Rhodopirellula baltica SH 1: one gene and its partners. The protein of the gene in region 1 interacts with the protein of each later gene in a pairwise test. Links are inferred from orthologs where the notes say so. Each region holds a gene or a part of one and is shown on either strand. Other genes may lie near its edges. The genes, in order: rplL, dnaE, obgE and trhO.

The links.
Region 2: the proteins of rplL (region 1) and dnaE interact in binary tests that used the Escherichia coli proteins (3 or more experiments, as listed by UniProt). The link is inferred for Rhodopirellula baltica SH 1 from one-to-one orthologs.
Region 3: the proteins of rplL (region 1) and obgE interact in binary tests that used the Escherichia coli proteins (3 or more experiments, as listed by UniProt). The link is inferred for Rhodopirellula baltica SH 1 from one-to-one orthologs.
Region 4: the proteins of rplL (region 1) and trhO interact in binary tests that used the Escherichia coli proteins (3 or more experiments, as listed by UniProt). The link is inferred for Rhodopirellula baltica SH 1 from one-to-one orthologs.

The regions. Positions count from the first base shown.
Region 1 is NC_005027.1:6,920,374-6,927,771, reverse strand. What follows is about bases 2,658-5,578. They hold rplL (50S ribosomal protein L7/L12), read right to left. Parts: upstream 4,366-5,578; coding sequence 3,949-4,365; downstream 2,658-3,948. Other genes in these bases: rplA (50S ribosomal protein L1), read right to left, coding at 5,161-5,578; rplJ (50S ribosomal protein L10), read right to left, coding at 4,463-4,987; RB_RS26720 (sugar phosphate isomerase/epimerase family protein), read right to left, coding at 2,658-3,592. In the rest of the region: fmt (methionyl-tRNA formyltransferase), read left to right, coding at 1-770; RB_RS26735 (hypothetical protein), read left to right, coding at 932-1,204; RB_RS26730 (ISAzo13 family transposase), read left to right, coding at 1,219-2,148; RB_RS28725 (DUF1589 domain-containing protein), read left to right, coding at 2,256-2,645; more of RB_RS26720, read right to left, coding at 2,648-2,657; more of rplA, read right to left, coding at 5,579-5,838; RB_RS26700 (glycosyltransferase family 2 protein), read left to right, coding at 6,446-7,240. UniProt on the Escherichia coli protein: The binding site for several of the GTPase factors involved in protein synthesis (IF-2, EF-Tu, EF-G and RF3). Is thus essential for accurate translation.
Region 2 is NC_005027.1:1,605,397-1,613,989, reverse strand. Bases 2,708-6,823 are described here. They hold dnaE (DNA polymerase III subunit alpha), read left to right. Parts: upstream 2,708-3,023; coding sequence 3,024-6,623; downstream 6,624-6,823. In the rest of the region: RB_RS06140 (hypothetical protein), read left to right, coding at 1-95; RB_RS06135 (hypothetical protein), read right to left, coding at 268-1,227; RB_RS06130 (cytochrome-c peroxidase), read right to left, coding at 1,396-2,667; RB_RS06115 (Spy/CpxP family protein refolding chaperone), read right to left, coding at 6,890-7,426; RB_RS06105 (GEVED domain-containing protein), read left to right, coding at 7,884-8,593. UniProt on the Escherichia coli protein: DNA polymerase III is a complex, multichain enzyme responsible for most of the replicative synthesis in bacteria. This DNA polymerase also exhibits 3' to 5' exonuclease activity. The alpha chain is the DNA polymerase catalytic subunit.
Region 3 is NC_005027.1:1,361,828-1,369,156, forward strand. Bases 3,203-6,054 are described here. They hold obgE (GTPase ObgE), read left to right. Parts: upstream 3,203-3,942; coding sequence 3,943-5,166; downstream 5,167-6,054. Other genes in these bases: gap (type I glyceraldehyde-3-phosphate dehydrogenase), read left to right, coding at 3,203-3,752; RB_RS05195 (type III pantothenate kinase), read left to right, coding at 5,183-6,054. In the rest of the region: RB_RS05170 (response regulator transcription factor), read left to right, coding at 60-749; RB_RS05175 (PEP-CTERM sorting domain-containing protein), read left to right, coding at 932-1,585; RB_RS05180 (class I SAM-dependent methyltransferase), read right to left, coding at 1,613-2,575; more of gap, read left to right, coding at 2,724-3,202; more of RB_RS05195, read left to right, coding at 6,055-6,070; RB_RS05205 (ribonuclease H family protein), read left to right, coding at 6,622-7,329. UniProt on the Escherichia coli protein: An essential GTPase which binds GTP, GDP and possibly (p)ppGpp with moderate affinity, with high nucleotide exchange rates and a fairly low GTP hydrolysis rate.
Region 4 is NC_005027.1:4,461,313-4,468,551, reverse strand. Bases 2,775-5,536 are described here. They hold trhO (oxygen-dependent tRNA uridine(34) hydroxylase TrhO), read left to right. Parts: upstream 2,775-3,550; coding sequence 3,551-4,522; downstream 4,523-5,536. Other genes in these bases: RB_RS17100 (M20/M25/M40 family metallo-hydrolase), read left to right, coding at 4,960-5,536; RB_RS17105 (hypothetical protein), read left to right, coding at 4,649-4,921; RB_RS17115 (c-type cytochrome domain-containing protein), read left to right, coding at 2,775-3,532. Also shown: guaA (glutamine-hydrolyzing GMP synthase), read right to left, coding at 1-1,217; more of RB_RS17115, read left to right, coding at 1,484-2,774; more of RB_RS17100, read left to right, coding at 5,537-6,165; RB_RS17095 (PP2C family protein-serine/threonine phosphatase), read left to right, coding at 6,432-7,239. UniProt on the Escherichia coli protein: Catalyzes oxygen-dependent 5-hydroxyuridine (ho5U) modification at position 34 in tRNAs, the first step in 5-carboxymethoxyuridine (cmo5U) biosynthesis.

The DNA of each region.
Region 1 (7,398 bases):
ATCCCGAGACCATCGCGAGCCTTACCGAACTGAATGCGGACCTGTTGGTCGTTTGCGACTACGGTCAAATCCTCAAACCCGATGCCCTTCAATCAGCACGCTTGGGCGGGATCAACTTGCATGGCTCTCTGCTTCCCGCCTACCGCGGTGCCGCACCTGTCCAACGCGCGCTCCTGTCTGGTGATCGCGAGACGGGTGTGTCCGTCATCCACATGACCCCGCGGCTCGACGGCGGTCCAATCGTGGCCTCGCGCACCACACCGATTCGCGACGACGAAACCTCCGGAGAATTGGAAGTTCGCTTGTCAGAGATCGGAGTCGATGCCACGCGGGAAGCCATCGGATTGCTGCGAACCATCGAGTCACTCGACTCGCATGGCCCTCTGGGCGAACCGCAAGATCCTGCCAAGGTTTCCAAGGCTCCGCGACTATCAAAAGCTGAGGCTCAGATTGACTGGTCAGCAACGGGCCGCGAAATCGATTGCCTAGTCCGAGGCATGCAGCCATGGCCAGTCGCGTTCACACACACAGTTGTGAACGAAAACAAACCGCCGCTCCGTGTCGCGATACGCGGTGTCCGCACGGAAACCTACGCCGCCGACGCGAGCAACATCGGCCGAGTGATGGAGCACGAGGGGTTGGCCATCGGATGTGGTGACGGACAAGTCGTCATCGAACGACTGCAACCCGCTGGCAAGAAAGAGATGTCCGGGCTCGATTTCAAACGCGGCCACCGACTGACCGCCGGCCAACAACTCATCGCCCCGTAGGCCATGTTGCACATGGCAACCAAGCCGATGCTTTGGAGGGACGTTCGATTTACAACTTGCGGAACCGCTTTGCTAGCATTGCATTCGGCTGAAATCGCCTGCTCGTTACAATGGGGTTATCGAATGGACTGAAAGGATCTTTGACTTTGAAGGAGTGTGTCATGACACTTGCAATGGAACACCACTTCGACCAAACGGTCGAATCCCAGATGCGAAACTTTTTTCGGACTCTCGGCGAGAAGGATCGTCGACGCTACGCAGCGATCGAAGCCAGGAAGCTTCCTTTCGGAGGCATCCGCTACATCGCCAAAGTACTTGGCTGCTGTGAGAACACGATCGCAAGTGGCATCAAAGAGCTGGAGAGCCTTGCTGATGGTGATCCCCTGGAAGGACGCCAGCGAGTCGAAGGAGGTGGCCGCCCAAAAAAGAACTGAGCTGTCCGTCACTCATGAATGAGTTGCGGGCAGTGATCCAAGACAATACTGCCGGTAGTCCCACCGTGCCTGGCTTGAAGTGGACGCATCTGTCGGTCGCTGAGATTGTCAGAGAATTGTTCCAGCGAGGAATCAAGGTTGCAAACGAAGTGGTTTCTCGTTTGCTCGGCGAGATGGGGTTCAAGACTCGCCAGCAGGTGAAATCAAAAACCAAGGCGCCAAGTCGCGACCGTGACGAGCAGTTTGAAAAGATCGAGAAGTCCATCGAGGACTACAAAAACACGGGAGATCCTGTGTTTAGTATTGATAGCAAACGAAAGGAATCGCTGGGTGAAGTCCACCGTAGCGGCGACGTGATTGCCAATCAGGCAGCGGAAGTTCTCGACCATGATCTACCAGCTTACAGTGATGGCGAAGTCACACCGCATGGGATCTACGACGTGCAAGAAAACACGGGGCACGTGACAGTGACCACAGGTAGCGACACCGGTGAATTCGCGGTGGCATCGTTTCAAAGGTACTGGGAAGAAGTTGGTTCGGTCCAGCACGCCTCGGCCAAGCGAATTCTCCTCTTGTGTGATTGTGGTGGCAGCAACAGCTACCGTTCAAACACGCTCAAGCACCATCTTCAGGAACTGTCCAATGAACTCGGGTTGCCGATTCAGGTGGCCCACTATCCGGTTCATTGCTCGAAATACAATCCGATTGAACGGCGAGAGTTTAGCCACGTCGAACGAGCGTTTTCAGGCCGAATTTTTTCAACAGCCTCGGACGTAGCAGAGGCTGCTGAATCAACATCCACCCAGACCGGGTTGAACGTCACCACAGCAGAACTCCCCGAATTCCAGCCTGTTCGCAAGAGCGGGAAAAGAGTGCCGAAACCACCGAACGTGGAATACGACAAAGATCTCCCCGACTACAACTACACGTTCAACCCACAGTAGTTGAATACGCAAGTTGTAAATCGAACGTCCCAACAAAGCGAGGCGTCCAAACGACATGCCGTCGCGAGAACAAATTTGCTCGGCGGAGAACAATCGCCAGGTGGATCATGAAACCTGTAGCTCGATGGCCCCCACCGAGTCACGCGAGTTTTTTGCGAGATCCGAATTGCAAAGTGCAAATTAACAAATGCAAATTGCAAATTGCTTTCGCTTCAGAAACTGTCGCGACCTCACCGACCAGCAATTGCCAGTTTGCAATGCCCAGTTTGCAATTTGCATTTCTCCCTCGTAGGCCATGTTGCACATGGCAACCAAGCCGATGCTTTGGAACAAAGCGAGGCGTGATTCGTATGCCATCGCAAGCACAGCATTCACCGGCACGCAACCATCGCCAGGTGGAACCTGGCCTACGCCTGTGGCCCTTTCCTACTTCCCCCAACCACGAAAAAAACCCGACGCGGTGCGCCGGGTTTTTCCATTCAAATTGTTGGGAATGAAATCAGGCCTTGGCCAATTCTTCGCGAACGCGTTCGAGCAATTTCTTGCTGGCTTTGATGCCTTCGGCTTCGCTGAGACCGCCACCCTCGTATTCGATCCCGACATAGCCGTTGTAACCAAAGTCGGTGACAATCTTCATCATCTTGAAGTAGTCGGTGTTCTTCTCGTTGCCATCCTCGTCAAAGTCATGCGTCTTTGCACTGACGGCTTTCGCATAAGGCATCAACGCTTGCACGCCGTGGTAACGATCAAACTCGTCCGCATTCTTCCCACGTGAGATGAAGAAGTTGCCAAAGTCAGGCAACGTGCCACAGTTATCCATCCCAACACGCTCCATCACAACAGCCAACCAAGCACCGTTGCTGCTCAGTCCACCGTGGTTTTCGACGATGACATTGATGTCTTGCTTGGCGGCATACTCGCTGAGTTGGCTGAGCCCGTCCGCGGCGTACTCGATTTGCTCGAGATACGATCCACCACTGGCCGCGTTGACACGGATCGAGTGACAACCAAGGAACTTTGCGGCGTCGACCCACTGGTGATGGTTTTCGACCGCCTTCGCGCGAGCCTCTTTGTTTGGATCACCCAAACGGCCTTCGCCGTCAACCATGATGAGCAAGCTCTTCACGCCGTTGTCGCTGCAACGCCCCTTCAAATCCGTCAAATACTTCTCGTCGCGAGCTTTGTCCTTGAAGAATTGATTGACGTACTCAATCGCGTCGATCCCAAACTGTTCCTTCGCAACCTTTGGGAAGTCCAAGTTGGTAATGCCAACGGAGTCATCACGCAGGGTTCGGTGCAGCGACCATTCCGCCAACGAGATTTTGAAAGGAGCGTGATCGTGGTCATGCCCTTCGTGGGCATGAGCCAGCATGCGTGAACCAGCGATTCCGGCAACGGCTGTGGTGGCGGCAAGCGACTGCAAAAAATGACGACGTGGCAACATGGTGGGCTGTTCCTGACGGTTCAGAGGTGGGGCGTGAAAATCATGATGGGGTGAATCAATGGCGGTCACGCCGAGCGACGACAACCACCGGAACAGTGGCGCAGCATCGAAAGGCAGACCGGACCTCCAGTCTAGCTGAAGCGAGATGGACCGTGCTGCAAATCAATTGATTTCAATCGCACAATGCGGCCAACGAAGACGGCCGAATGGGCTAACGAAGCACTGACCGATGTGGAATCGAATCAGACGCGGAACAACAGCTGTCCGCGCAGCAAAATGACCGCGAACTCAAAGATTTGAATTCGCGATCATTGACTGATTTGACCGATTTCCGAACGAACCAATCCGGCTTCGAACTACTTGAGTTCGACCGAGCCGCCAGCTTCTTCGATTTCGGCTTTGACCTTTTCTGCGTCTTCTTTCGAGACGGCTTCTTTCAGGGTTGCTGGGCAACCTTCGACCATCTTCTTGGCGTCCATCAACGATGCGCCAGTGATGTTCTTGACGACCTTGACGACGTTCAGCTTCTTTTCGCCGAAACCGGTCAAGACGACGTCGAATTCGGTTTGCTCGACCTCAGCAGCGCCACCACCGTCACCGGCAGGACCAGCCATCATCACAGCACCACCGCCGGCGGCTGGCTCGATGCCATGCTCATCCTTGAGGTAGTCGCTCAATTCTTTGGCTTGCTTCAGGGTCATGTTGGCGATCTTGTCGCCCAGTTCTTTTGCTTCGGCGCTGTATTCTGCGACAGCGGTTGCTTCATCGGACATAGTCAAACTACCTCAAAAACGAAAAAGGTGATTCGGAAATGGTTCAGGGAAAATGCCGGGGCAAGGACAAAGGCTCCGGCAGGTTGAGCGGAGACGATTATTCGTCGCCTTCGCCCTTGGACTTGATCTGACTGTTGAGTGTCTTGCCAGGACCAAGCATTGCAGCACTGAGTGTTGCACCTGGGCCGAGGATTTGACCAACCAACATAGAAATCTGTTCTTCACGACTGGGCCATTTACTGACCGCTTTGACGCCTTCTGGATCGAGCTTTTCACCGTCCAGAACGCCGCCCGTGGTGACAAACTGTTCGAACTTCTCTTTGTCCTTGTCCAGCCGGACGGCTTCCTTTACCAGACTGACGAAGTCGCTTGAGCCCCAGAGCACGGCGACTTGCCCATTCGTTCCTTCGAACGCGGGGAAGAGAGACGTGCCTTCAGTGGCGCGTCGGGCGAGTGAGTTTTTGACAACCATCATCTGGATGTCTTTTTGGCCCAGTTCGCCACGCAGCTCGTTGGTTGTGTTTGCATCCATTCCGGTGCAGTTAACCAACACGGCATCCTCCACGCCTTCAAGCCGACGCTTGAGATCGCGAGTCACCAGTTCTTTGACGTATTTACTCATCGGATTTTTTCACTCGAAAGAGCCAAACCTTGGCCGCAGTTGGATGTGATCGTTTGGGGTTGGACCAAAAAACATTGATCCACCAACATCAATCTGAAAACCAACGCTTTCGGCCATGATGCTGGTTGATCGGGACGGCCTGACGATCGAAATCATCCGGCCAACCCGTGCAGCTAGGTAGCAACGCGAACACTAGGGGTCATCGTTGCACAGATCGCCACGCCTTTGATGTACGTGCCTTTAATGGACTGTGGCTTCATCGCCGAAATGAAATCGACGAACGACGCGATGTTTTCTTCGAGCTTGTTAGCTTCGAAGCTCATCTTGCCGACCATCGCGTGGACGTTGCCACCCTTGTCGTTTCGGAACTCAACCTTACCGGCCTTGTATTCGCTGACGACTTTACCGACGTCAGGTGTCACAGTTCCAGCACGAGGGCTTGGCATCAAACCACGTGGACCGAGAACTCGGCCCAAAGGTCCAACCAATCCCATCATGTCGGGGGCGGCAATACAGACATCGAAGTCTGTCCAGCCATCTTTGATCTTTTTGGCCAAGTCTTCTTGGCCGACTTCATCCGCACCGGCTTCTTCAGCCGCTTTGGCAGCGTCGCCTTTAGCGAACACGATCACACGCTGTGTCTTGCCAATGCCGTGCGGCAGGACGAGCGAGCCACGGATGATTTGATCAGCCTGGTTTGGATCCACGCCCAAACGCATGTGAACTTCGACCGTTTGGTCGAACTTCGTGGCGTCGTATGTTTTCAATACCTCGACGGCCTTGCCCAATGGAAGCATTTCCTTGGGCTGTTTTTCGAGGGCGGCACGATACCGCTTGGATTTCTTTCCCATTTAGTCACGACTCATTTGTGTCGGGTGGTATGGCGATTCCACGCTGGCCCGAACTCTTTGTTACCAGCCAACTGATACAATCGGCTGAAAGAACGCCCGGCGGCAGAATCTCCCACTTGTTAAACGACCGAACCCAGAAAAAGACTGGGACGCAATCGAAGCGGGGGAGTTTGGCGAAGGCCAGCAGCAGCGTCAACCTCAACTAGCCCAAGCGATTCGGATTTTTTTCTTGGTTTTTTGAAGTGAGGCCTTCACCGGGGCACATCGGTTGCAATCGTGGGATTGTGCAGGAAAAACTGTCACAATCGCCGGCAAATCGAAATGAGTCGCAAAGACGGCGGGGCAAAGTCACCTGTCAACCTGCACTCCGAGAGCCGCCGATCGACATGCGGCCGATCATGCATCGGCTTTCCAAGAGAGAATCCTGCCATGGCGGAACACGACAGTCCCGCAACATTTTGAAGTGGAAGGCTTCGGTCGATTGGCCTTGGCGATCTGCCAGCCAGGTGCTTTTCAAACCAACTCCGCAAGCGACCTAAACGCGAACAAAAATACGCCGTGCCAGCAACTCGCTGGGCACGTGTGAGAATCGAAAGAGAAACGAACCATGAAACCTTGGCTGACCGCACTCCCTGTCTACAACGAAGCTCAATACGTCGACGAAGTCCTTGAGAACGTGCTGAAGTTCACCGATCAAGTGTTGGTCGTTGATGACGGCAGCACAGACGGAACCCAAGAACGCTTGGACGCTTGGGCCAGCCGCTTGCCAGACTCCGTTTCAGTCGTGCATCACCCTGAAAACCGGGGCTACGGCGCCGCATTGCAAACCGTATTCTCCTACGCGATCGAAAATAACTTCGAAGGCGTCGTGACACTGGACTGCGACGGACAACATCAACCCTGCGGAATTCCAGAGTTCATTGCAGCCGGCCGACACGCGGACATTGTTTCCGGAAGCCGTTACCTGAAGGAATTCGAAGGCGACGACGCTCCGCCGCAGGAAAGAATGTTTATCAATCGCCGGATCACGTCGGACATCAACCGCCGACTCGGTTTTTCGCTGACGGATGCGTTTTGTGGCTTCAAAGCCTACCGGACCGAAGCACTGCGTGAGCTGAAGATCACTGACGACGGCTATGCGATGCCGCTCCAATTGTGGGTGGAAGCTGCGGCGGCGGGACTTCACGTCACTGAATTGCCAGTGCCACTGATCTACCTGGACCTCGAACGATCGTTTGGCGGATCTCTGGATCACGCCGAAACTCGGCTGAACTACTACAACCAAGTCTTGGACGACGCGATCGATTCAGCCTGCCGCGAAGGGCGCTTTCGCAAACGAAACGGCGAGAACGATCACGTCAATTCTCCTTGCGGTGAAAAAGGCAAACGAGCTGCCAGCTGAGCCACGAACCGCACGGCGGGAGCATGCCTACTCCGCACGAGCGTCACTGGGCCCAAAAATCCCGCGCACTTTCGAGACTACACAACCTTAAGTGCTGTACCGACCAGCGTTTTCCATCACCCTCCCCCTGGGAGGGTCGAGCGAAGCGAGGGGAGGGC
Region 2 (8,593 bases), 5.3 Mb from region 1 along the record:
TCCGTGACAATTGCTTCACCGATGCGAGGGCGATCCTGGCGGCCATCCGCGAACTTCAACCGTCGCTGCCAATCTCTGACCGGGAAATGTCATGACAGCGAAGAGCGGTGGCTTTCAGTCACAGGACGAACGCATGAAATGCAGGCAGAGACTCGAATTCTCGCTTGCATGCCGATTGTCGGCGTGCGGCGGCCTAGGACATGCACACTTATGTTTGGTGTGGCCCGTTCCAGTGGACTTGGCAAGAAGAACTCTCAAGTTGCCTGTCTAGCGGAACCATTGGGCCAGTGCGGTTGCGTGCAGTTGTTCGTATGCGTTGACGGTTGTTGACTCATTCACGTCAGGCCGCAAGAACTCTGAGATCATCTGATCGGTTTGGTCGACTTTGCTTTCGATGCGGTGCATCCACAAAGACTTCAGCGTCCCGATGCTGTCGAAGAGGTCCGCTCGCATCATCATCATGACGCTGTCAGCGACACCTTGATTCGCTGCCGGCAAGGACGCTTGCTTAGCCACATGCTTTTGGAAGCCTTCCGTCATCGCGGCGCGAGTCAGCCAAGCGACTGTTTCGTGCGATGGCGTCGTGCTGCATTCTCTCGCGGCGGTCGCGTGTGACCGGGTCCGGGTGAGATCCATTCCGAACCGCGTTAATTCAGCATCGTAGGCAGAGATGCTGCCGACCAAGACATCGATCCATCGCTCGGTGACGCGTCGCAATCGATTCAGCCGAACCGCGTCGGTCACGCTGCATCCGCGACGATCCAGAATCGCCCACTGGACTCGGTTGCGTGCTTCCAAGTGTGACAAATGGATCGCTTGCGTGATTGGCGAACATTCGTCCGTTCCATTTCGCCGATCGATGCCGTCGCCAATCGCGGCGACCACGCGTGTCAGCACTTCGCTGGCCAGAATTTCTTCCAGCACACCCATGTGGTCCGTCCACCAGCATCGCATGCGGTAGAAGTCACCGGTTGATTTGACGCGATTGAATCTCGCCATGACTTGATGCCACAAGTCCAACCGATTTCTCGATGCAGACCAGTACTGCGCAATCGCTTCAGGCGAAATCGGTCGGCGCTGCAACAGCATCGCTGGCCCATGATAGGCCAGGACGGAAGCAAGTTCGGTTAGCTGAACAACGTGCATGCAGAGACACTGGTAACAAGTCGGAAGACCGCCGCGGTCGAACCGATACCGAATTGCAGACGCCGCGCCGTCAGGCCACACTCACCAGTGTTTTCATCGCAAGTCACTGCCAACGAGCGACTTACGAAAAACAGATCCGCCGGATCGCCGCCACGCACCACTTGCAACGTTGTAAAAACGCCACACGAAGTGGAATCCTTGCAACACACAACGTGGTCGATACGAGGACGGCCCCAGAATGCGCTGACGCTATTCGGCCGTCGCGGAATGCCCCGGAGGATCGTCCGAGCCAGTCCGCACGAATGGATCGCTCCACTTTTCGTCCGTCAGAATCGTGCGATCGGTCAGCGTTTTCAGGAACGCGACCAGAGCCACCTTGGGCACTTCGGGCAACCCCATCCCATTGGCGGAAAAGTTCTTCAGTCGTCCGTCCAAGTTCGGGTGCGGCTTGATGCTCCAGTTGTAATGCTCGACGACTTGGTCCAGCGTATGGAATCGTCCGTCGTGCATGAACGGTCCGGTCAGTTCAACGTTGCGAAGCGACGGAGACTTGAAGCGCCCGCGATCCATTTCGGCACTGCTGATCGCACCCACACCCAAGTCAACCTCGTCCGTGTCCGCATCGACGCCGTTGACGGCTGGAGTCGTCATGGTGAAGAACGCTGTTTGTCGAGGCGGTCGCTTCGACGAATCGTACGGTTCGTCAGGACGATGGGGGTTGAAAGGCAACGCGTTGCTCATGTGACAAGACGCACAATTGGCTCGACGAAGGAAAACGTCCTTTCCCAAGTTCTCTTGTTCGGTGAAGTTTGGGAACGGTCTGCGATATGAACCGGATTTCGCCAAACCAATGTCATACTTCGATTGAAAGGAAACGATCGAGCGAACAAATTGTGCCAACGCTTTGGCGACTCGATCGACCGTGACATCCGACGACCCAAACGCGTTGATGAACAGAGGCGGGTAGATTGGGTCCGACGCTAACTGTGGAATCAACTTGTCCAGATCATGCCCCATCTCGATCGGGTTTTCGATCGGCATCAAGACTTGTTGTTCCAACGTGCGAGCACGCTCGTCCCAAAAGAAGCGACCTCGTTGATAGAAACGAGCGTTCACGAGACTCATCGAATTGCGAGCAACCTTCTTCCCGTCAAAGCCAACGCTCAGCGGTTCGTCATCGGTGAATGACAATTCTTGCTTGTGACAGGAGGCACACGAAACCGTTCCGTTGGCCGATAGCGATTTGTCGTAGAACAACACGCGTCCAAGCGTCGCACCATGATCGGTCAGCGGATTGTCCGGCGGAGTGTTGTCAAAGCGTTCCACTGCGGACTGAAAGTGTTCCGGCCAATCAATGTCGCTGTAGTTAAACGGCTTGTCCGGCAGATTCAGCGCACGCGTTTCTGCTGCACCGCCCTGCCCCGCCACATTCGACTTGCTCGCGAGCGGCTCCGCCGCGAGACCAACCGCGCCGCATGTGAGCAACCAACCCGACCAACAAACAGCGAGAAGCAAGCACACCGCCCTGCCCCGCTCCGTTCGCGAAACAGACCTTACGAAATGCGTGTTCGTGATGATTGGCATCGTGGCGTTTTCTATGGGAAGCAACTTTGATCCCGCGAGTTTAGCATTTCCACCAGCCTTTTTCGCGGGTCGTTGCATGTGGAATGACCACCACACCGCCCTGCCCCGCCGCGGAATGGGGTGATTGGCTGGCGGATGGCATGCGTCATCAAGTTTGCAAAATCGCGACAATCGGTGGCCAAAACGCTGGCAAACGGGGCAGAAATTTGCAATCGCCAAATGCGAGTTTCTCTCGGCTGGCTCAGCGGGTACAAACGTTGGCTGACGCGCACCCTCGAAAAGGATTTTGCTGAATGTCGGATACGATCATCGCTCCCGAAATGAACATTGAAGCGGCGACGGAAATTCCCGAAACCAAACCGTTTGTTCACCTCCACTGTCACAGCCACTACAGCCTGCTCGATGGAGCCGGTGACATTGGAAAATTGGTCAAGCGAGCCGTTGATCATGGAATGAATGCGCTGGCACTGACCGACCACGGCAACCTGCACGGCGCGCTCGAGTTCTATCGCAAGGCAAAAGACGCTGGCATCAATCCGATCATCGGATACGAAGCTTACATCGCTCCGGGAAGTCGATTCGACAAGGGCGGAGCAAGCAGCAGCAAAGCGGCGAGCTATCACCTGACACTGTTGGCTCAGAACCGAACCGGGTTCAAGAACCTGATCAAGCTGGCGTCGGCCGCGTCGCTCGAAGGTTTTTACTTCAAGCCGCGAATCGATAAAGAAATTCTTGAGAAGTACAACGAAGGCATCGTGTGCTTGTCCGGATGCGTCAGCAGCGAATTCAGCCGCGCGATTCTGAAAGGGATTCAAACCAAAGAGCACGAAGAAGAAGCCAAGAAGATTGCGGGTTGGTTCCACAAGGTCTTCGGCGATCGTTACTTCATCGAGATCATGAACAACGACGTCGACATCCAGCGAACCCAGCTCGAAGGTGCCGTCGACATCGCCAACAAGATGGGATTGCCGTTGGTTGCGACAAGCGATTGCCACTACGTCAATCAAGAGGACGCGGAAGCACAAGACATCATGTTGTGCATCAACACCGGTCGATTCCGAACCGACAACACGCGGATGAAGATGGAGAACGATCAGTTCTTTCTTCGCAGTCCGCAACAGATGTACGAGAAGTTCCCGGGATTGGAAGACGCGGTCGGTCGCAGCCAAGAGATCGCCGACACGGTCGACATTCAGCTGGAGTTCAACAAGTACTTCTTCCCGAGCTTCCCCTGCCCCGACGAGCTGACGCCGCTGGATTACCTGCGGAAGCTTTGCGAGCAGGGATTGATGGAGCGATACGAAGGCGACGACGAGCGAATCATCGATGGGAAGCTATCCGACGAAGTGATGGCTCGTCTGGACCGCGAATTGGACGTGATCGAGAAGCTCGGTTACCCAACGTACTTCCTGATCGTTTGGGATTTCGTCAACCACGCTCGTGACATCGGTATCAGCGCCACGGCTCGGGGTTCCGGGGTCGGGGCGATCGTGTGTTATGCGCTTTACATGTCGCACGTTTGTCCGCTGCGATATGACTTGCTGTTTGAACGATTCCTCGATGAATCGCGAACCGAGCCACCCGATATCGATATCGACTTCGAAAAAGAACGTCGGATCGAGGTCATCGACTATGTGAAAGAACGTTACGGCAGCGAGATGGTCTGCCAGATCGGGACGTTTGGAACGCTTGCGGCAAAGGCCGCGATCAAGGACACCGGTCGCGCACTTGGCATTCCGCTATCGCGTGTCAATCAAATCACGGAATTGGTGCCCGATGAGCTGAAGATCACCATCGCGAAGTCGCTCGAGAAGAGCGCCGACCTGAAGATGATCTACGACGGCGACCCGGAAATCCGCGAGCTGCTCGATCTGGCGATGAAGATCGAAGGCTTGGCTCGCAACGTCGGTACACACGCCGCCGCCGTTGTGATCGCCGACAAACCGTTGACCGAATACGTGCCGCTTGGCCGCGTCCCCGGAAAGCAGGATGTGATCACGCAGTGGGCGATGGTCGACGTGGAAGCGTCCGGTTTGCTGAAGATGGACTTTCTTGGTCTTCGCAACCTGACGATCCTTTCACGAACGGTGAAGTTGGTCGAGCAAACGACCGGCACCACCATCGATCCACTGAAGTTTCCGCTGGATGACAAACCTTCCTACGCCTTGCTGCAACGCGGCGAAACCAAGGGTGTCTTTCAGCTTGAGTCCGGCGGTATTCGCGATTTGCTTCAGCGGATGAAGCCCGACACGTTCAACGACATCATCGCGACGGCGGCGTTGTATCGTCCCGGTCCGCTCGAGGGCGGGATGGTCGATGACTACGTCAACATCAAGCACGGGCGGCAGCAACCGGAGTACAAGCACCCGGTCTTGAAAGAGATCTTGGAAGAGACCAACTCGATCATGGTCTACCAAGAGCAGGTGATGCGGATTCTCAACCGCCTCGGTGACGTGCCGCTGGCCAAAGCGTACACGTGTATTAAGGCAATTAGTAAAAAAAAGCAGGCACTGATCGATGCCAACCACGATGTTTTCATCGCCGGTTCGATCAAGAACGGTTTGGCGGAAAAGGACGCCGAGGATATTTGGAACCTGATCGTCAAGTTTGCCGGTTACGGTTTCAACAAATCGCACTCGACCGCGTACGCTTTGGTTGCGTACCAAACGGCGTATTTGAAAGCCCACTACCCCGTGGAGTTCATGGCAGCGTTGCTGTCCAGCGACATCTCGGGGCGGAACTTCAAACGCAAGGACGCGCTCGTCGAGCACATGGAAGATTGCGATCGGATGGACATCGAGGTTCTGCCTCCCAATGTCAATCAATCCGACGCTGACTTCGGCGTGCTGGACGGCAAGATCCCGTTTGCACTGTCGGCGATCAAAGCTTGTGGTGGATCCACGGCAATCAGTATCGAAGAGGAACGCAAGAAGAACGGTCCATTCAAAGACATCTTCGATTTCTGCGAACGAGTTGATCCGCACGACTGTAACCGCAGTTCGATCGAAACATTGATCAAGGCCGGCGCATTTGATTGCTTTGGCGCGAAACGCAGCCAATTGGCGTCCGTGCTGGAACGTGCCATGCAAGCGGGAGCCAAGGTTCAAGCTGACAAGAAGACCGGCCAAGCCAGCTTCTTCGATGCATTCGATGAAGAAGTTGACGCTGATTCCAACGGCGAGTCCAGCGCCGCGGTTCCATTGCCCGACATCGAAGAATGGCCCGATCGCGAAAAGTTGTTGGCTGAAAAGGAAGTCCTCGGGTTCTATCTGGACAGTCATCCGCTCGCCGAGTTTGAAAACAAGCTGGCGACGTTCCGCACGCACACCACCGAGTCCATGGCGGATTGCAAAGACCGCGACGAGGTCATCGTGGGTGGGATGATCAGCAGCATCAAAATCGCTCACACCAAAAACCCAAAACCGGGTGCACCCAGCAAGTACGCCAACTTTGATTTGGAAGACATGGCCGGCAGCGTCCGCTGCATTTGTTGGCCAAAGGGGTTCGCGGTTTGTGGTGAACGAATTCAACCCGATGCCGTGGTGTTGGCCAAAGCCAAGGTTGACCGTCGCGGAGGCGGCGATGAAATCAACTTGATCATCGACGAATTGACGCCGCTGGACGAACTGGATTCACGCTACACGCACGGGATCCGGATCCGTTTGGACGAAGCCGAGCACGACGAAAAGACGGTGTCCAACGTTCGCGAAATTGTTCGCGGCTACCCGGGCAACAAAGATTTGTTGTTGGCAATGCAATTGTGCGAAGGAGAGACGGTGCACTTCAAAGCCGACAAGTTCCGAGTCGACATCACGCCGCAGCTTCGCGAACGCCTGGACGATCTGCTCGGGACCGGCCACTACAAACTGCTGATGAGCAAACCGAAACGTTGACCTGCGGCCGAATGGCTCTTGCTTCACCCTCCCTCAGGGAGGGTCGGCCCGCTTCGGGCCGGGGAGGGCGAACCTAAAACCCGGTGTGTAGCCCTCCCCTCGCTTCGCTCGACCCTCCCAGGGGGAGGGCGAATCCGTAAAGTAAGTGCCATTCACTTGCGGCCCAGTGGCCTTGAGTCCCTGAGGCTCTTTCCAATTCCCAAACAAAAACCACGCGTGCCGAAAGCAGCCCGCGTGGTCAGAATTGATCGTGTGGTCAGCCTGACTCAGGCGTCTTTCTTCTTGCCTTTGCCCTTTCCTTGTTTCTTGCCTTTGCCCTCACCGCGTTCTTTAGCGGCGGACATTTGCTTGCGGGCTTGTTCTGGCAACGCTTCCATCTGTTCGGGGGTCAGCATGCCCGCCACCGAGGCGCGGAGTGAGCGAACTGCTTTTTGTTGCTTGCTGAACAAGGCCTGCTCTTCTTCACTAAAGCCTTCGTTCAGTTTCGCGGCCATTTCCTTGCCCTCCAGACCGGCTTCCCGAGCTTCTTTCTGAGCGTCGTTTCGCTTCTTCATCAGTTCGGGGGTCAGGCCTTCCTCCCGCAGATCCTTGACTTGTGAGGTGAAGCTTTTCTTGGCTTCGTTCCATTTCTCTTTCTGCTCGTCGGTCAATTCGACCTTCTCGAGCAATTTGGCAACGTTCCCGGCCATCCATGCACCGGCGTCCCGATTTCCGGCCCGCTTTTTCTTTCCTTCGGGTTTGTCGTCCGCGGACGCAGTGGTAGCCAAACAAGCAATCAAGGCCAACGCAATCAAGTGTTTCATCCAAGTATCTCCAGGAGAGGAAGGGGGCGATGGTGAAGAATGTACCGTCATCAAACCCGTGCGGGTGATTAAGTTCCGCAAAACCGTCACAACCCGACCGGAAGTTGCGATCTCGAACGCCGGAATTGGTTGCAGATTCGGCTCGGGAACTTTCTGGTCTCATTTTGCATCCAATCGCCGGTGAAAGTCATCTGAACCGGATGACCGTCATGACCGTCACGCAGCGACATAAACCCTGTCAGAACAGCGTTTTTCGTTGCTTTGCGAGGCACCCCAAGTACACTCGACCCCCGCGGCCAAGCCCCAATTGCGCAGCCGCTGCAACTTATCCCAACTGCCAAAAACGAGCTTTTTCTCTGACTTTGGCATCCATTTTCGCTACTTCCCCCGCATCCTGCTCCGCCGCTGACCAGCTCCAAATTGGTTTGCTAAGAGCGGCACGACGAGGCCAACACTGATGACGATCGGTAACCCGGGCAACTCTTCCAACATGCACAATGCCAACGAATCTGCCGCTAAGCGGCGTGATGATCGTCGCCGCCGCAGCGGATCCTCCCTGTTAGGAGGTCACTCGCGACGCGGGAAAACGCAACGAGCCAAATTGGAACGACGCCTTCAGTCGCAATCGCTCGAAGCTCGCCAATTGCTGGCTGGTCCTGAGTTGGTTGCCATCCAGCCCAACGCTTCGGAGCTGATCGATAACAGCAGCACGATTCGTCCGGTCAACGGTTTGGAACTGCTGAACGTTTCGCCCAATGAGCTGACGTTCCGCTTTGACGATGATTCGTCGATCGACCCGAGCACGCTGGGCACGGCGGAGAACCCGCTAGCGATCAGCGTGACGCGTGCCGGTGAAGACGGTGGGTTCGAAGCGGCGACGGCCGTGACGGACTTCAACACGAACGGGAATGTGTTGCTCGAGTTCCGCGCCTCCGCGGCTGGCGTCAGCGGCAATGGAACGACCGTCACCCTGACCGGTACGTCGCGTCCTCTGACGACCGCTCCTGTGATCATCACGCAGGATCCTGAGAACAAAACACTCAGTCTGAATCTGAACTCCAACCCAAGTCGTCCGGCGACGGTCCGCGATCTGACGCTGGCACTTCAGAACTACAACGCCACCCAGCGCAACCTCAACCGAGACACGGTCGCCGATGGCTTCCAAGT
Region 3 (7,329 bases), 5.6 Mb from region 1 along the record:
CGAAACTACACGCAGATCGGAAGATATGAATCTCCTCTCAAAACGCAGCATGCGGACGAATGTCAAAAACCAAAGTTCTCATCGTTGAAGATTACCGGCCGTTGGTGGAAACGCTGGAGTACCAGCTGAAACGAGCCGGCTACGAGGTCTATCGAGCTGCCGATGGACGGGAGGCTCTCAATCAGGCCAAGTTGTACTTGCCCGACGTGGTGGTGCTGGACGTCGATCTGCCAGTCTTGAGCGGTGTGGAGGTCTGCAAGCAATTGCGATCCGATGCGACGACCAAGGACACGCTGATTTTGATGCTCAGTGCGTTGGGTGAAGAGTCTGACCAGGTGGTTGGGTTCGCAGTCGGAGCGGACGATTACGTCGTCAAACCAGTGGAGAGCTACAAGGTGCTGCTCCAGCGAATCAAGGCCTTGCTGCGTCGTCGCGAACCCAGCATGGACGATGCGGACGCGATCTCGCGATGCGGCGTGACGGTCGATCGCAGGCGTTTCGTCGCGACGATCGAGGGGGAAGCGGTCAAGCTAACCAAAAGTGAATTCCGGCTGCTCGATACTCTGATCCGCCAGCCCGGACGAGCCTTCGACCGAAGCGAACTGGTCGATGCGGCCCTGGGCGAAGACACCATGGTGCTGGAGCGAACCATCGACGTCCACGTCCGAGCCCTCCGCAAAAAAATGAACGCACACGCCGATTTAGTGGAAACCGTCCGCGGGATTGGCTACCGGTTCCGGGAGGAGTAGGTGGGCTTTAAAGCAAAACGGCGTTTTGAGTGTCACGAAAAAGTAGAAAAATCCAAAAAACTTGGAGCAGTACGACACTCCCCCGACAGTTTGTGTACGCTCTTGGAGACGGTTTGGTAAACAAATGCTGACGCTTCATCGACCGGGTGGTCACGTCTCTGTGTTATTTTAGTGTGCTAGTTATGTTTCAGATTTCAAAGATCTACTTGGCTGCCCTTTGTGCTGTGGGCTTTTTTGCTGGTAGCTCTAACGCCGCTGTTACGATCGTAATTGATTTCGACGACGTTCAGGCTGACAACTCCGGTAGTTCACAGATCGAGATTGGTACCTCTTACAGCGAGAACGGTTTTAATCTGACGAACCCAGACAATCCACCAAATTTCGGTGCATTGTCCTACTATCAACCAGGGAATGGGAACTACATAACGGGGTCAGGTTTTGCCGTGTTCTCCGATAATCCCGGTTCCACCGTCACCCTGACCGAAGCCAGTGCTGCGGAGTTTAGTTTGACATCAATAGACATTGGAAAACTGACCGATGGGCAGACAAGTCCTTTCTCTTTGACGTTTGTTGGGCAGCTTGCCGCTGGAGGCACTGTTGTGGAAACAGAGACGGTGTCAGTAACTGACAACCAGTTTGGAACGATATCTTTCACAACCTTAAACGCACTGTCTTCTGTGTCATGGAGTCAGACTCCCGGGCACCAATTTGACAACATCACATTGGAGGTCGTTGCGGTGCCTGAGCCGACTTCCTTGGCGTTTCTGGGGGCTGGCTTAGGCTTCGGGGTTATTCGCCGCGTACGACGCAAGCGAATTGATGGCGTGGTTGCTTAGTAACGTTGCGTTAACGAACGCTTGACACTAGTTGCCATTGTTCGCCTCCACCAAATAGCCACCTTCGATCCGCAGTTTGTTGGCGGCACTTTCTTTTATTGTTTTGGATCCGTCGAGTGACAAGCGGTGGATGTGGTTGATTTGCCAGCCGCTGCTTTTTAAGTCTGCGATGAGTTCTCGGCGCGAATAGCGATGCAGGAACATGTCCGGGAGTCCTCGGTAGGCGTAGGTTGCGTCGCCGAATTCGTGGTCGCGGCTGATGATCGATTTCAGCAAGCTTTTGGCGAGCAGCCGTTTTCCGCCAGATTGAGCCAGCGATGCGTAGCGGTTGTGGACGTGCAGGAGGAGCTTGCCTCCTGGTCTGACAATGCGTGAAGCGTGTCGGAGAACCTTCCGGCGATTCTCTCTGCCTTGGATCATGCCCAAAGTGCTGAACAGGCACACCGCTCCCGCGGCTGAATTGTCGGCCAAGCAATCGAGCTGGACCAAGTTGGCTCGGAGTGGAACGATCGATCCTGTTTGATTGCCCTGAGATTCGGCACTGGCGGATCTCGCTCGCTCGACCACGTGGTTCAGCATGGACTGAGACAAGTCGATTGCAAGCACGACGCGGCCAAGTCGCGATAACTCAGTGGCGGCTCGGCCCGTTCCGCATCCCAAATCGAGCACCCAATTGTCTCGATCAGAAAAAACTTTTTGGTCGGCCCGACCAACCTCCCCCTCGGTAGATTCCGCTGTCTGCCGGCCGGAATCGATAGATTCAAACACCTGACGCAAGAACGTCTGGTCCAACGCACAGAGCGGCGTTTCCGCCACAAAAGCATCGTAGTGGTTGGCGATGGACCCTTGTTGGACGTATCGCCATGTTCCTGGTGCGACACCTGCTGGGCGTCGCCATTGGGATTGTTCGATTCGGGTGGATGATTCCCGTCGATCGGGATGCGAGGACTCGGCTGGTGAAGCGATTTTTTCGGGCCGAGGATCGGTCATCGTGGCTGGTTCGATGTCAGTGGAATGGTTCGGGGGCTGTTTCAAAATGGACTCGCGATCTTATAATCCGCGCCCGCAGCGGACTGGGTGACTGTTTCGCCCGCCGCTTCTCTCCATCTTTGTTCCACGAGACAGGAATACGAAATCAGTGGCTATTAAAGTAGCAATCAACGGCTTTGGCCGAATCGGACGTTTGACTTTTCGCAACCTGATGGAGCGAAGCGACGAGTTCGAAGTGGTCGCGATCAACGATTTGACCGACAACCGCACTTTGGCCATGTTGCTGAAGTATGACAGCATTCACGGACGTTTCGACGGCACTGTCGAGTACGACAACACTTCGTTGACCGTTAACGGCAAGAAGATCGTCGCCTTGGCTGAGCGTGACCCACGCAACTTGCCTTGGAAAGACCACAACGTTGACATCGCCATCGAGTCAACCGGCTTCTTCACCGCACGTTCTACCGCCGACAAACCTGGCTACGACAGCCACTTGGCCGCTGGTGCAAAGAAGGTTGTGTTGTCCGCACCAGCCAAAGACGGCGCTGACCTGACCTGCGTGTTAGGCGTCAACGACGACAAGCTTTCAGCCGATTTGAACTGCGTCAGCAACGCTTCTTGCACGACCAACTGCTTGGCTCCCGTCGCCAAGGTCCTGAACGATTCGTTCGGAATCGAATCAGGCTTGATGACCACCGTTCACGCATACACCAACGACCAAAACGTTCAGGATCAGCCTCACGCTGACTTGTACCGTGCACGTGGTGCTGCTCAGAACATCATCCCAACCAGCACCGGTGCTGCCAAAGCTGTCGGTTTGGTGATTCCTGAATTGCAAGGCAAGTTGACCGGGATCGCCATGCGAGTTCCAGTGCCAACGGGTAGCGTTGTCGACTTGACCGTCAACCTGAGCAAGGAAGTCACCAAGGAAGACATCAACTTGGCGATCCAGACCGCTGCAGAAGGTCCAATGAAGGGCATTCTGTTCTACGCTGTCGATCCAATCGTCAGCAGCGACATCGTTCACGACCCACACAGCAGCATCTTCGCAGCTGACTTCACCCAAGTCCTCGGCGACAAGGGCAAGATGGCCAAGGTCGTGTCGTGGTACGACAACGAATGGGGCTACTCGAGCCGTACCGCTGACTTGTGCAGCAAGCTCGGAAAGATGCTCTAAGAGTGTGAAAGAGCCTCAGGACCACAGCTCATCAGAGCAAAAGTTCTGAATTCCAATTCAAGCGCGGGGTGTGGTGATTCGGTCATCACACCCCGTTTGCGTTTGATCTTACTCATGGCCATACTCAACCTTTGATTCCGCTCCCCGCCTGTGGCCCTGTGCCACTGTGGTCCTTTCCACTCTGCATCCCATGTTCTTTGATCGCGTTGAAATTGAGTTCCAAGCCGGCAAGGGCGGCGATGGCTGCATGAGCTTTCGCAAGGAAAAGTACGTTCCCAAGGGCGGTCCCGATGGGGGCGATGGCGGCCGGGGTGCGAGCATCGTTTTGGAAGCTCGCCTGGGCGTGAACTCGTTGGCCCAATTCGCGACCCGAAAGTTCTTCCGAGCTGAAAAGGGTGGCTTCGGCATGGGGGCTCTTCGTCACGGCAGAAAGGGCCGCGAAATGCGTCTGTTTGTTCCTTGCGGGACGAGCATCATCGACGCGAAAGACGGCTTCGTCATCAAAGACCTGACTCAGGTCGGAGAAGAGTTTGTGATTTGCCGCGGAGGCAAAGGCGGTCACGGGAACGCTCGGTTCAAGACGCCGCAGAACCAGGCACCACGAGAACGCGAATTGGGCCAGCCCGGTGAAACGCGGCACGTGATCATGGAATTGAAATCGATCGCCGATGTGGGGCTGATCGGAAAACCAAACGCTGGCAAAAGCACTCTGCTTTCGCGGATCAGCAGTGCTCGACCCGAAATCGCCGATTATCCGTTCACGACGAAGTATCCCAACCTCGGAATTGTCGACGTCGACATCGAGCGATCGTTCATCCTGGCTGACATTCCCGGGTTGATCGAAGGGGCCAGTGAAGGCATCGGGCTGGGACACGAGTTCCTGCGTCATGTTGAACGCGCCGGATTGCTGGTTCACCTGATCGAGCCAACTCCGGTCGACGGCAGCGATCCGATCCAAAACTATGTCGCGATCCGCGAAGAGTTGCAGCATTACGACGAGTCGCTCGCTGATCGCGATGAATTGGTGGTGATGACCAAGTGTGAATTGGACCCGGATGGAGAAGTCCGTGAGCAATTGCAAGCTTATTTTGACGAGCACCCGGCCAACCACGCTCGTGATCTGCGTTCGATCAGTGCCGCAACGGATGTGGGACTGAAAGAACTGGTTGGCGAAATCATGACTCGAGTCGCCAAGCGTCGCGAGGAAATGATCGAAGCGGGCATCACTCCAACTTTGATTCGCCAAGACGACGCTCCCGTGACACCCAAAAAAGAACGTCGCCTTCCACCTCACAAGGCTGCCGCAACGGGTGGCTTGTCGGATGAGGTGCAGGCACAAGATATCCAGGGTGCCGCTACGTTGTCCGACACTGGCAAAGTCGTGCCTGGCGAACGCCGCGATCGTTCGTCTTGAAGCAGTCGGCAGGAACATGGCAGACGAGCAGTCCCCCGCGAATGAGCAACCGCTCCACGATGAATCGCCTTGCGATGTCGTGATGGTGCGAGTCGGCATCGATGTTGGCAACACCGCGATCAAGGTTGTCACTCAAGCATCGACCGCTGTCGAAGCGGCGCAGCCAGCAAGGACGCGAGGTCCACAGTTGCGATCGATTTCACTGCGTGATCCAGAGTGGATCACCAAGTGCATCGAGCACTTGCAAACGCTGGCGGAGAAGGTTGCGGCTTGTGAATCGCGAGAATGTGAATCCGTTTGCTATGACGTTCGGGTCGCGAGTGTGAATCGTGGTTCGGCGGAACCGTTGGTGTTTGCTCTCGACGAAGCATTCTTCCAGTGCATTCGCGTGCGATTCGTGACGCATGAAGACGTTTCGATGCCAATCGATGTGAACTTCCCCGAACGAGTCGGGATCGATCGATTGCTCGGAGCGGAAGCTGCATTCCGGCGTCACGCGGCACCGTTGATTGTGGTCGATGCCGGAACCACGGTGACGGTCGATTTTGTTTCCGCCGAGGGAGTGTTTCGCGGCGGAGCGATCTTGCCTGGTTTGGAAATGCAGACCGCGGCACTCGCGGCCGGGACGGATGCGTTACCCAAACTCGATTGGGCATCCCACCGGTGTCGAGAGATGCCGGAGGGACCAGGCCGAGACACGGTCGCCGCGATGCGACTGGGCGTTCTCGCGTCGGTCGCGGGGGCCGTTGAACGACTGCTTCGTATCTACGGCGGTGCGGCAACTTTGGTCGTAACCGGTGGCGATGCGGGATGTTTGGTCGATGCCTTGCCAGCGGAATGCGACGCGGTGGAAGAACCTCATTTGGTCGCGCAAGCACTGTTGGATTTGATGCTGCACGAATAAGTGACAGAGCTACTGCCGTTGAGAGCCCCCTAATGAGGGTCTTCGGGCAAGTCCCCTGCTAATCGCATTTCGGGCTCCAATCTTTGATGGACATAGCGGTTCTCGTTTCGCTAACAGGCGATTGGGTCCTTCGTTTGGGACCACGTGATCGCATTCTATGAGCCGAACCCTGGCGGCTTCCAAGCCAAAGCTTGCCGGTTATTCAGGCTTCAACGGTTGCACGATCGCCTGGTAGTTCGCGCAAACCTTTTTGAGCAGGAAAGCTTTTCCGGCATGGCCGACGAGGACGAAAGCAATCCTTGTCGACAGGCGGTCGCAACGAAGTTTTGGCAAGCTGAAATCGCAGCAACAATCGATAGCCAACACGTGCACCGCTGAAGACTGGCACCGATGGATCGCGTCTCATTGCTTTCCCCTCCCTAGCAATCGATGCGTGAACTGCGATGCGGCGGCCCTCTCGTCCAAGGATCCGGGCGAGACCCAAGGGGCCGCCGCCAGATTGATCGCAATCACGTATTGAAAGCACGTCGAACACACTGGCGAACCCAACCATGATGGATCCTTTGCAATCCCTCGAAGAATTCGCGTCGATGACGTCCGAATTCGGCGACCCCGATTTCAACCCACCACCCGCGAAACCTCGCGCTTCGTTTTTGCTGGTCGTGTCCGCTCACAGCACGTCGCTGACCGATGGTCGATGGCAATTTGTGATCGAGACATCGGATGGCAAACCCGTGATGGAAGCGGACGATCAAGAATTTGGCGACTTGAACCGTTTGTCATTGCTGGCGGCGGTACGAGGCCTCGAAGCAATCGACGGTCCCTCGGGCATCACGCTGCTGAGTCACAACCGATACCTGATTCGATCACTGACTGATTCATTGCCGAGATGGCGCCGCAGCGATTTCGTTTGGGATCACTTCGGCCGTCGTGTTGAAGTCCAGCACGCTGATCTGTGGCGACGCGTCGACCACGCTTTGGGAATCCACGAGGTTCAAGCGTGTTTGGTGACGTCGCGTCTGGTCAGTCGCAAACCCGAACACGTCACGCCCGATGGAGCGATTCCGGCGGCTGAAGTCGACGCTTCGGTTGCCCGCGGATCCACCAAGTTGAATGGCGATTGGTCGAGAATCGACCAACCTCACTTAGGGCCGCCGGCTCCGAAATCCAGTCGGGCAGTTCCTACCGCCAACGATCGCCTGCGTGACTGGTTGCTGAGTACCGCAATTTCGGCCAACGGCATTCAACGATCCAACCCA
Region 4 (7,239 bases), 2.5 Mb from region 1 along the record:
TGACGCCAAACAAGTTGTTCGGGCAATCCAAGTTCCAGACCGAGTCGACGCACTTCGTCTTTGAACAAGTCTCGCAGAGGTTCGATCAATTCAAACCCCAATTCTTCAGGAAGTCCGCCGACATTGTGGTGCAGCTTGATCGTGGCGGCGGGGCCGTCTTTGTCAGCACCGCTTTCGATCACGTCGGGATAGAGCGTGCCTTGTGCCAGGAAGTGAGCGTCTTCGATTTTGGCGGCTTCGTCTTTGAAGCATTCAATGAAGGCGTGGCCGATGCGGCGACGTTTCTCTTGCGGTTCATCGATCCCCGCCAAGTCTGCCAGGAATCGGTCTTCGGCTTCGACGATGTGCAGGTCGGTCTTGAAGTGGTTGCTGAACTCTTCCAAAACGATTTGTTGTTCGTTTTTTCGTAGCAGTCCATTGTCGACCAAGATGCAAGACAGCTGCGGGCCGATGGCTTTGTAAAGCAACGCGGCAACGACCGACGAGTCGACTCCGCCGGACAGGCCGCAAATGACACGTTTGTTACCGACTTGTTTGCGAATCGATTCAATCGCGGCATCGGCGAAGTCGCCTAACTTCCAACTGCCGTCGCAACCGCAAACGTCAATCACAAAGTTGCGAAGGATTTGGCCGCCGTGTGGTGTGTGCGTGACTTCCGGGTGGAACTGCATTCCAAAGACCGGACGTTCGTTGTGACGAATGGCGGCGTAGGGGCATGTCGATGTCTTGGCCATCGCGGTGAACTGATCGGCGATCTGTGACACTTGGTCGCCGTGGCTCATCCAGACCTGTTCCGATTCTTGCATGCCGCGGAAGATCGAATCGCGATCGGTGAACTCACACATCGCCCGGCCATATTCACGGCTGGGTGTGTTGTCGACTTTACCACCGAGCGCTTGGCAGGCGAGCTGCATCCCGTAGCAAATCCCGAGGACGGGGATCCCCAGATCGAACAATCCTTCGTCGCACTTCGGGGCACCTTCTTCGTAAACGCTGTTTGGGCCGCCCGAAAGGATGATGCCTTTTGGGGCCAGTTCCGCAATGCGTTCGGCCGAGATGTCGTGGCGAACAATTTGGCAATAAACGTTTTGTTCGCGAACGCGGCGGGCGATCAGTTGCGCGTATTGCGATCCAAAATCGAGCACCAGGATGCGTTGGTCGGTCAGCCAAGTGGTTTCAGCGATGGCGGGCGAGGTGGTGTTCGCAGAAGAGGTCATCGTGTTCTTGCCGGATATTGCGGGAAAGGCCAATGCGGCAGTGTAAAAGAGCAGGGGGGAAACGGGGAAGGGCCAAGGGAGTCGGGAGCGATGATCGAGTACGAAGATTGCGGCGGAGCAGGGCAGGGGAGGCCCGGATGGCGAGGGCAGGGTGATGCCGGTTGCAGGCATTCAACGTGGCGATGACCGCGCAACGAGTGAGTCTTTTTCGGGAAGAACTGCGTTTGTGGTCTATGATGGAGTGATTGGCAGATACTCGAACAAAGATGTTGGTGACGATGATTCAGGTCGTTTCAAAGGGGATTTCGATCGTTTCAAAACGGAACGTTCGCCGCCCGGCCCGTCGCATTTTCGCGGCGGCGATGTTGCTTGCTGGGACGGCACCGGTGACCTTTCCCGGTGGAATCGCTCCGGCCGCTGGACAAGAAACCGCTCCGCGATCGGTCGCCAAACCGCTGGATGCGAGATCGCGAACGATTGTTCAGTCGGTCGATATGCAGGTGAAGCGAGCCGGTGCCGCGTATGCCGGTGGCGACTACGAGACGTCCGGTGATGCTCTTCGCAAAGCGATCAAGCAGATCGAAGTGGCCGGCAACGCCGAGTCGTCTGACCTGCACGATGCATTGCTGCCGATGATGCGCCGAATCGTCAACGCTCGAGCGATGCTGGAGCTGGAAGGCGTCACGCTGCCACCATTCCGAATTCCGGAACGGCCCAAGGCAACGGCAGAGCCAATGGCCGAGGCATCGGGCTCGGATCCTTCAAGCCGGTCCGCCACTGATGGGGTCAGTTTCGTCTCGGAGGTTGCACCGATCTTGGTCGACAAGTGCGGCGGTTGTCACATTCGCGGCAGCAAAGGTGGGTTCGCGATGCCAACGTTTGCCAAGTTGATGGAAGGGCCCCCCGAGGGAGTCGTGATTTTTCCTGGTGACGTGATCGCCAGTCGATTGATCGAAACGATCGAAACCGGCGACATGCCTCGCGGAGGAGGAAAAGTCAGTAAGGAGCAATTGGACAAATTGAAGCAATGGGTGACAGAAGGAGCCAAGTTTGACGGCCCCGATCCCACCGCGATGCTGACCAGCCTGAAGAGCGGCGGGGAGCCTCCCGTCACGCCCGCAACGCCAGAGCCCGCTCAGCCCGCAATGGTCGGGAAGCCAACCGGCAATGAAACCGTATCGTTCTCGAAGGACGTCGCACCGCTGTTGGTTAAAAACTGCACCGGTTGCCACTTGGACGCGATGCAGACCCGTGGCGGTTTGCGGATGGACACCCTTGCTCAAATGCTTCGCGGCGGTGACAGCGGATCGGTGATGAAGCCCGGTGACGGAGAAGCAAGCTTGCTAGTTCAGAAACTTCGCGGGAGTGCTGGCGATCGAATGCCTGCCGGTGGGCGTCCTCCTCTTTCTGACAGTGATATTCAGTTGATTTCAACGTGGATCAGCGAAGGTGCCAAAGTGGACGAAGCTCTTGTGCAAACTCCAATGAAGGTCGTCACTGCTCAGGCTTGGTTGTCCGCGGCGGCTTCCTCCGAGGTCAGTCAGCGGCGTGCGGAAATTGCCGAAGATGAATTCCGGTTGGCGGGTGCCGATGTCAATCGCATGCAAAATCACCAGAGCGATCACTTCGCGGTTTGGGGGGAAGTTTCGCCGGCAACGCTCGAAACGGTTGCAGAGTCCGCGGAAGCCGCACTGCAGCAGGCTCGTAAGTTCCTGCCCCAGGCGGATGGCTCGCCGGAGGATTTCTTCCATGGCAAAGCTTCGATCTATGTTTTGCCGAAGCGGTATGACTACAGCGAGTTTGCGAAAATGGTCGAAGGTAGGAACGTTCCTGCCGAATGGCAGTCTCACTGGAAGTACGACGGTATCCGCGCGTATGTCGCGGTCGTCGCATCGGAACGAGCGAGCGAAGAGGAAATCGCCGAGCGGGTCGTGGCTCCGGTTGCCAGTCTGGCTGTGGTCAGCCGCGGCGAAGGCGTGCCCCGATGGTTTGCTCAAGGACTTGGGACCGCAATATCGGGTGGCGAATCCAAACGCGATCGAAATGAGAATATGCGACGGCAGGCCGAGTTGGTCACCGCGGTGGGGAGCTTGAAGTCGGGCAAGGATTTCCTCAACGGAAAGCTGCCGCCGGAGCGAGCCGACCGGATGGCCGTCGCGATCGCGGAGTCCTTGTTGTCCAGACAGAATCGCCGGGGCTTCGACGCCGTGTTGCGAAACCTGCAATCGGGGCAGCCGTTTCCGCAGGCATTTCAGGCGGGGATGAACATGACACCGATTGCCTACGTGGATGCTTGGCTGCAATGGGTCAAATGAATTGGTAAGTTTTCGGTCATGACCGAATCACACGCTTCTTCCGTACCCGCCGAATTGCCCGCCGAATCGCCTGCCGAGGCTGGTGCCGCTGATTTGCCGGTGGCCGTCGCGGCACTGTATTGCTTCACTCCATTGCCACAGTTTGAATCGCTGCGAGAGCCGTTCCGCCAGCGAATGTCAGATGATGGCATTCGGGGATCGTTGTTGCTGGCCGGCGAAGGCATCAATGGAACGATCGCGGGACCTCGAGAGTTGATGGAACCGTTTATCGACTGGCTCCGGTCGATGGAGCTTGATGACCAAGCCACTCCTTTTCGCGGAATGGATGTCAAATGGTCGTACTGCGAAGAGATCCCGTTTCGCAAAACCAAAGTTCGGCTGAAGCGTGAGATCGTAACGATGGGCGTGTCGAGCATTGATCCGCTGCGATCGGTTGGCACCTACATCGAGCCCCAGGATTGGAACGCTTTGGTCGATGATCCGGATGTCACGCTGATCGATACCCGAAACGACTACGAGATCGAGATTGGCACGTTCGAGGGTGCCATCAACCCTCATACGGAATCCTTTCGAGAATTCCCCAAGTTTGTCGAAGAAAACTTGGACCCGCAGAAGCACCCCAAAGTTGCGATGTTTTGTACGGGGGGGATCCGGTGTGAAAAGTCGACCGCGTATCTGAAGGAACGCGGATTCGAAGAGGTGTACCACCTGCGCGGCGGGATTCTGAATTATTTGGAAAAGATGCCCGAAGAGGATTCTCGTTGGCAGGGCGAATGTTTTGTGTTCGACAATCGTGTCGCGGTCGATCACCAATTGCAGGCTGGGGCGTATGAGTTGTGTCACGGATGTGGATGGCCGTTGACCCCGGAAATGAAGCAGCATTCCGATTACGAACGTGGCGTGGCTTGTTCGCGTTGTGCCGCGGAAGTGACCTACGAACAGCGAAAACGTCGACGGATGCGTCAACAACAGCTCGACCAGGGCGTATAATCAGTCGGCTGATCCGGCTCCACGATCCCGCTCATCGGTTGGCAGGTGCATTGGGTTTGGTCGCCGAAGGTGAAATCCGCCGGTGAATCGGCTCTTCTCATTTCTCTTGATTCTTGTGAGTTCATTTTGTCGCGTTCACTCATTGGCTCGATTGCCGCTTTGGTTTTTGCCGTTCCCGCTTCGGCTCACCCAGGGCATGGCAGCACAGAAGGTTTGACTCACTACGCCACGGAACCCGCTCACGTTGTTCCAATGTTGGCCTCGTTTGCCGCCAGCGGATTGCTGTTGGCCGTTGGGTGGTTCGCAATGGGACGTTTAAACCAGTCGCAAACTGGCACCGCAGCACAGCCAATTCGTGTGGAAGATCAGTCGCCTCGCCGTGCCAATCGCACGCGATGAGCCAGTCCGAAGCGATAAATGATGGCGGGAAGGGTGCTATGTCTTGGGCTGCGATCGATGAGTCCGCTGCCTTGGATCGCTTTCTCGAGCTAACGCGGATTCCTGGTAAGAGTGGCGACGAAGCCGCAATTTCGGCCGCGATTGAGAAAATGCTGGTGGATGCGGGAGTGGATCCGGATTGGATTCAATCCGATGACGCTGGCACCAAGACTCGTTTGGATGGCAACGCGGGCAATTTGATTGTCACGTTGCCAGGCGACGATTCGTTGCCGCGGACGTTGCTTTCCGCTCATATGGATACGGTTCCGATCTGTGTTGGTTGCAATCCACAGCTTCGAGACGATGACCAATTGGGCCGAATTGTCGTGGCCGATGGGCCGACCGGCTTGGGTGCCGATGACCGCAGCGGTTGCGCGGTGATTCTCAGTGCGATCGTCGAGCGACTATCACGGCAGGCAAAGAACCCTGATTTGAAACTGGCTCCTGCCGCAGTCACATTCCTGATTCAGGAAGAGGTCGGGTTGGAGGGGGCTCGTCATTTGGACGTGTCCAAAGTCGGCCATGTTGATCGAGCATTCAATTTTGATGGCGGAGCACTCGATAAAATCCGTCATGGAGCGATCGGTGGCGAACGAGTGCAGGTGACCATTCACGGCCACGCTGCTCATGCCGGCGTGGCTCCCGAGAAAGGCGTCAGTGCGATTGTGATTGCATCCGAAGCGATCAGCAGTCTGCATCGCAACGGTTGGCTGGGACTGGTTGAAAAGGACGGGCGTCGCGGAACCGCGAACGTGGGGGTTTTTCAGGGTGGCGACGCGACGAACGTGATCACGCCAGAAGTACAGCTACGGGCGGAGGCTCGCAGTCACGATGCCGAGTTTCGGGCCGAAATCGTGTCTCAGATGCGAACGGCGATCGAAAATGCGGTTCAGTCGGTCAAGGACGTTCAGGGCCGAACAGGCAGCTTTGAATTCACCAGCCGAGTCGATTATGAAGCGTTTCGATTAGCGGAGGATCATCCGTCAGTTCTGGCGGCAACGGAATTGATTTCGCAATTGGGGCGCTCTCCACAGTGTGAAGTCGCCAATGGCGGTTTGGACGCGAATTGGTTGATGCTGCACGGAATCGAAGCGGTCACATTGGGGTGTGGTCAGGCGTCCATTCATACGGTCGACGAGTACCTGATGGTCGACGAGTTCTTGGACGCGTGTCGATTGGCTGCGGAGTTGATCGCCCCTGCCTGAGCGGCGTGCATCGGAACGGTCGGGAAACGAGTGTCAGCTCATTACTTGGTCGGTTTTGTGGATCCAGCGATCCGCGTGACGCCCAATCGAAGGCGAAGCTCATCAAAATCGTGGCGTCAGAGCCTTCAATACACTAGGTTCAACGCACGTGGCGACTTACAATTTGCCAAGTAGTCTGTAAGAGGCGTGTAAGTTCGTCGGTTGAATGTGTTCTCGGTCACAAGTTCTCGGTCACAAATCGTTTGTCAGGTTCATGGCGCCCCGGAGTGAAGTTCGCTGAGCAGACCCATGTCGGGATGCGACGTGCGAACAATCAAGATTCATCGGCGGTTTTAATCGCTGAGTCCGCCGAACGTCTGAACCAACGCGGCCACCTGTTCGTTGTCGCCGACGGAATGGGAGCCCACGCGGCCGGTGAGTTGGCGTCGCAGATTGCCAGTGAACGCATTTCGATGCACTACTATCAATCGCGGGAAGAGGCTCCTGAGCACGCGATTTCCGAGGCCGTGCATCTGGCCAATGCCGCGATTTACGAGCGCGGACAGAGCAATCCCGAGTTCCTGAACATGGGGACGACCGCCAGTTCGCTGGTTCTGGTCAATGGTGCCGCCTATGTGGCACACGTCGGAGATTCGCGAGTTTATCGACTTCGGCAGGGCGTGCTTGAGCAATTGACGTTTGATCACTCGCTGGTTTGGGAAATGCAAGCCAGCGGCAAAGTTCACAGCGACAGTGTCTTCAGTAAGTCAATTCCCAAAAACGTGATCACTCGGTCGCTAGGGCCTTCGCCAGAAGTGTTGGTGGATCTGGAGGGGCCGTTTGACCTTGAAGTTGGCGACCGCTTCATGGTTTGCAGTGATGGGCTGACTGGGCAAATCGAAGACGACGAGCTCGCAGTTCTGCTGGATTCGCTCGATGTCGATAAAGCGGCACGGGTGATGATCGACCTGGCCAATTTACGGGGCGGTCCGGACAATATCACGTTGATCGTGGTTGAAGTCGATGATGAGCATCTGACTCAGAATGACGGTGCGCCGCGGAAAGCCCGTTCTCTGGGAGCGGATGAGGTTTCCT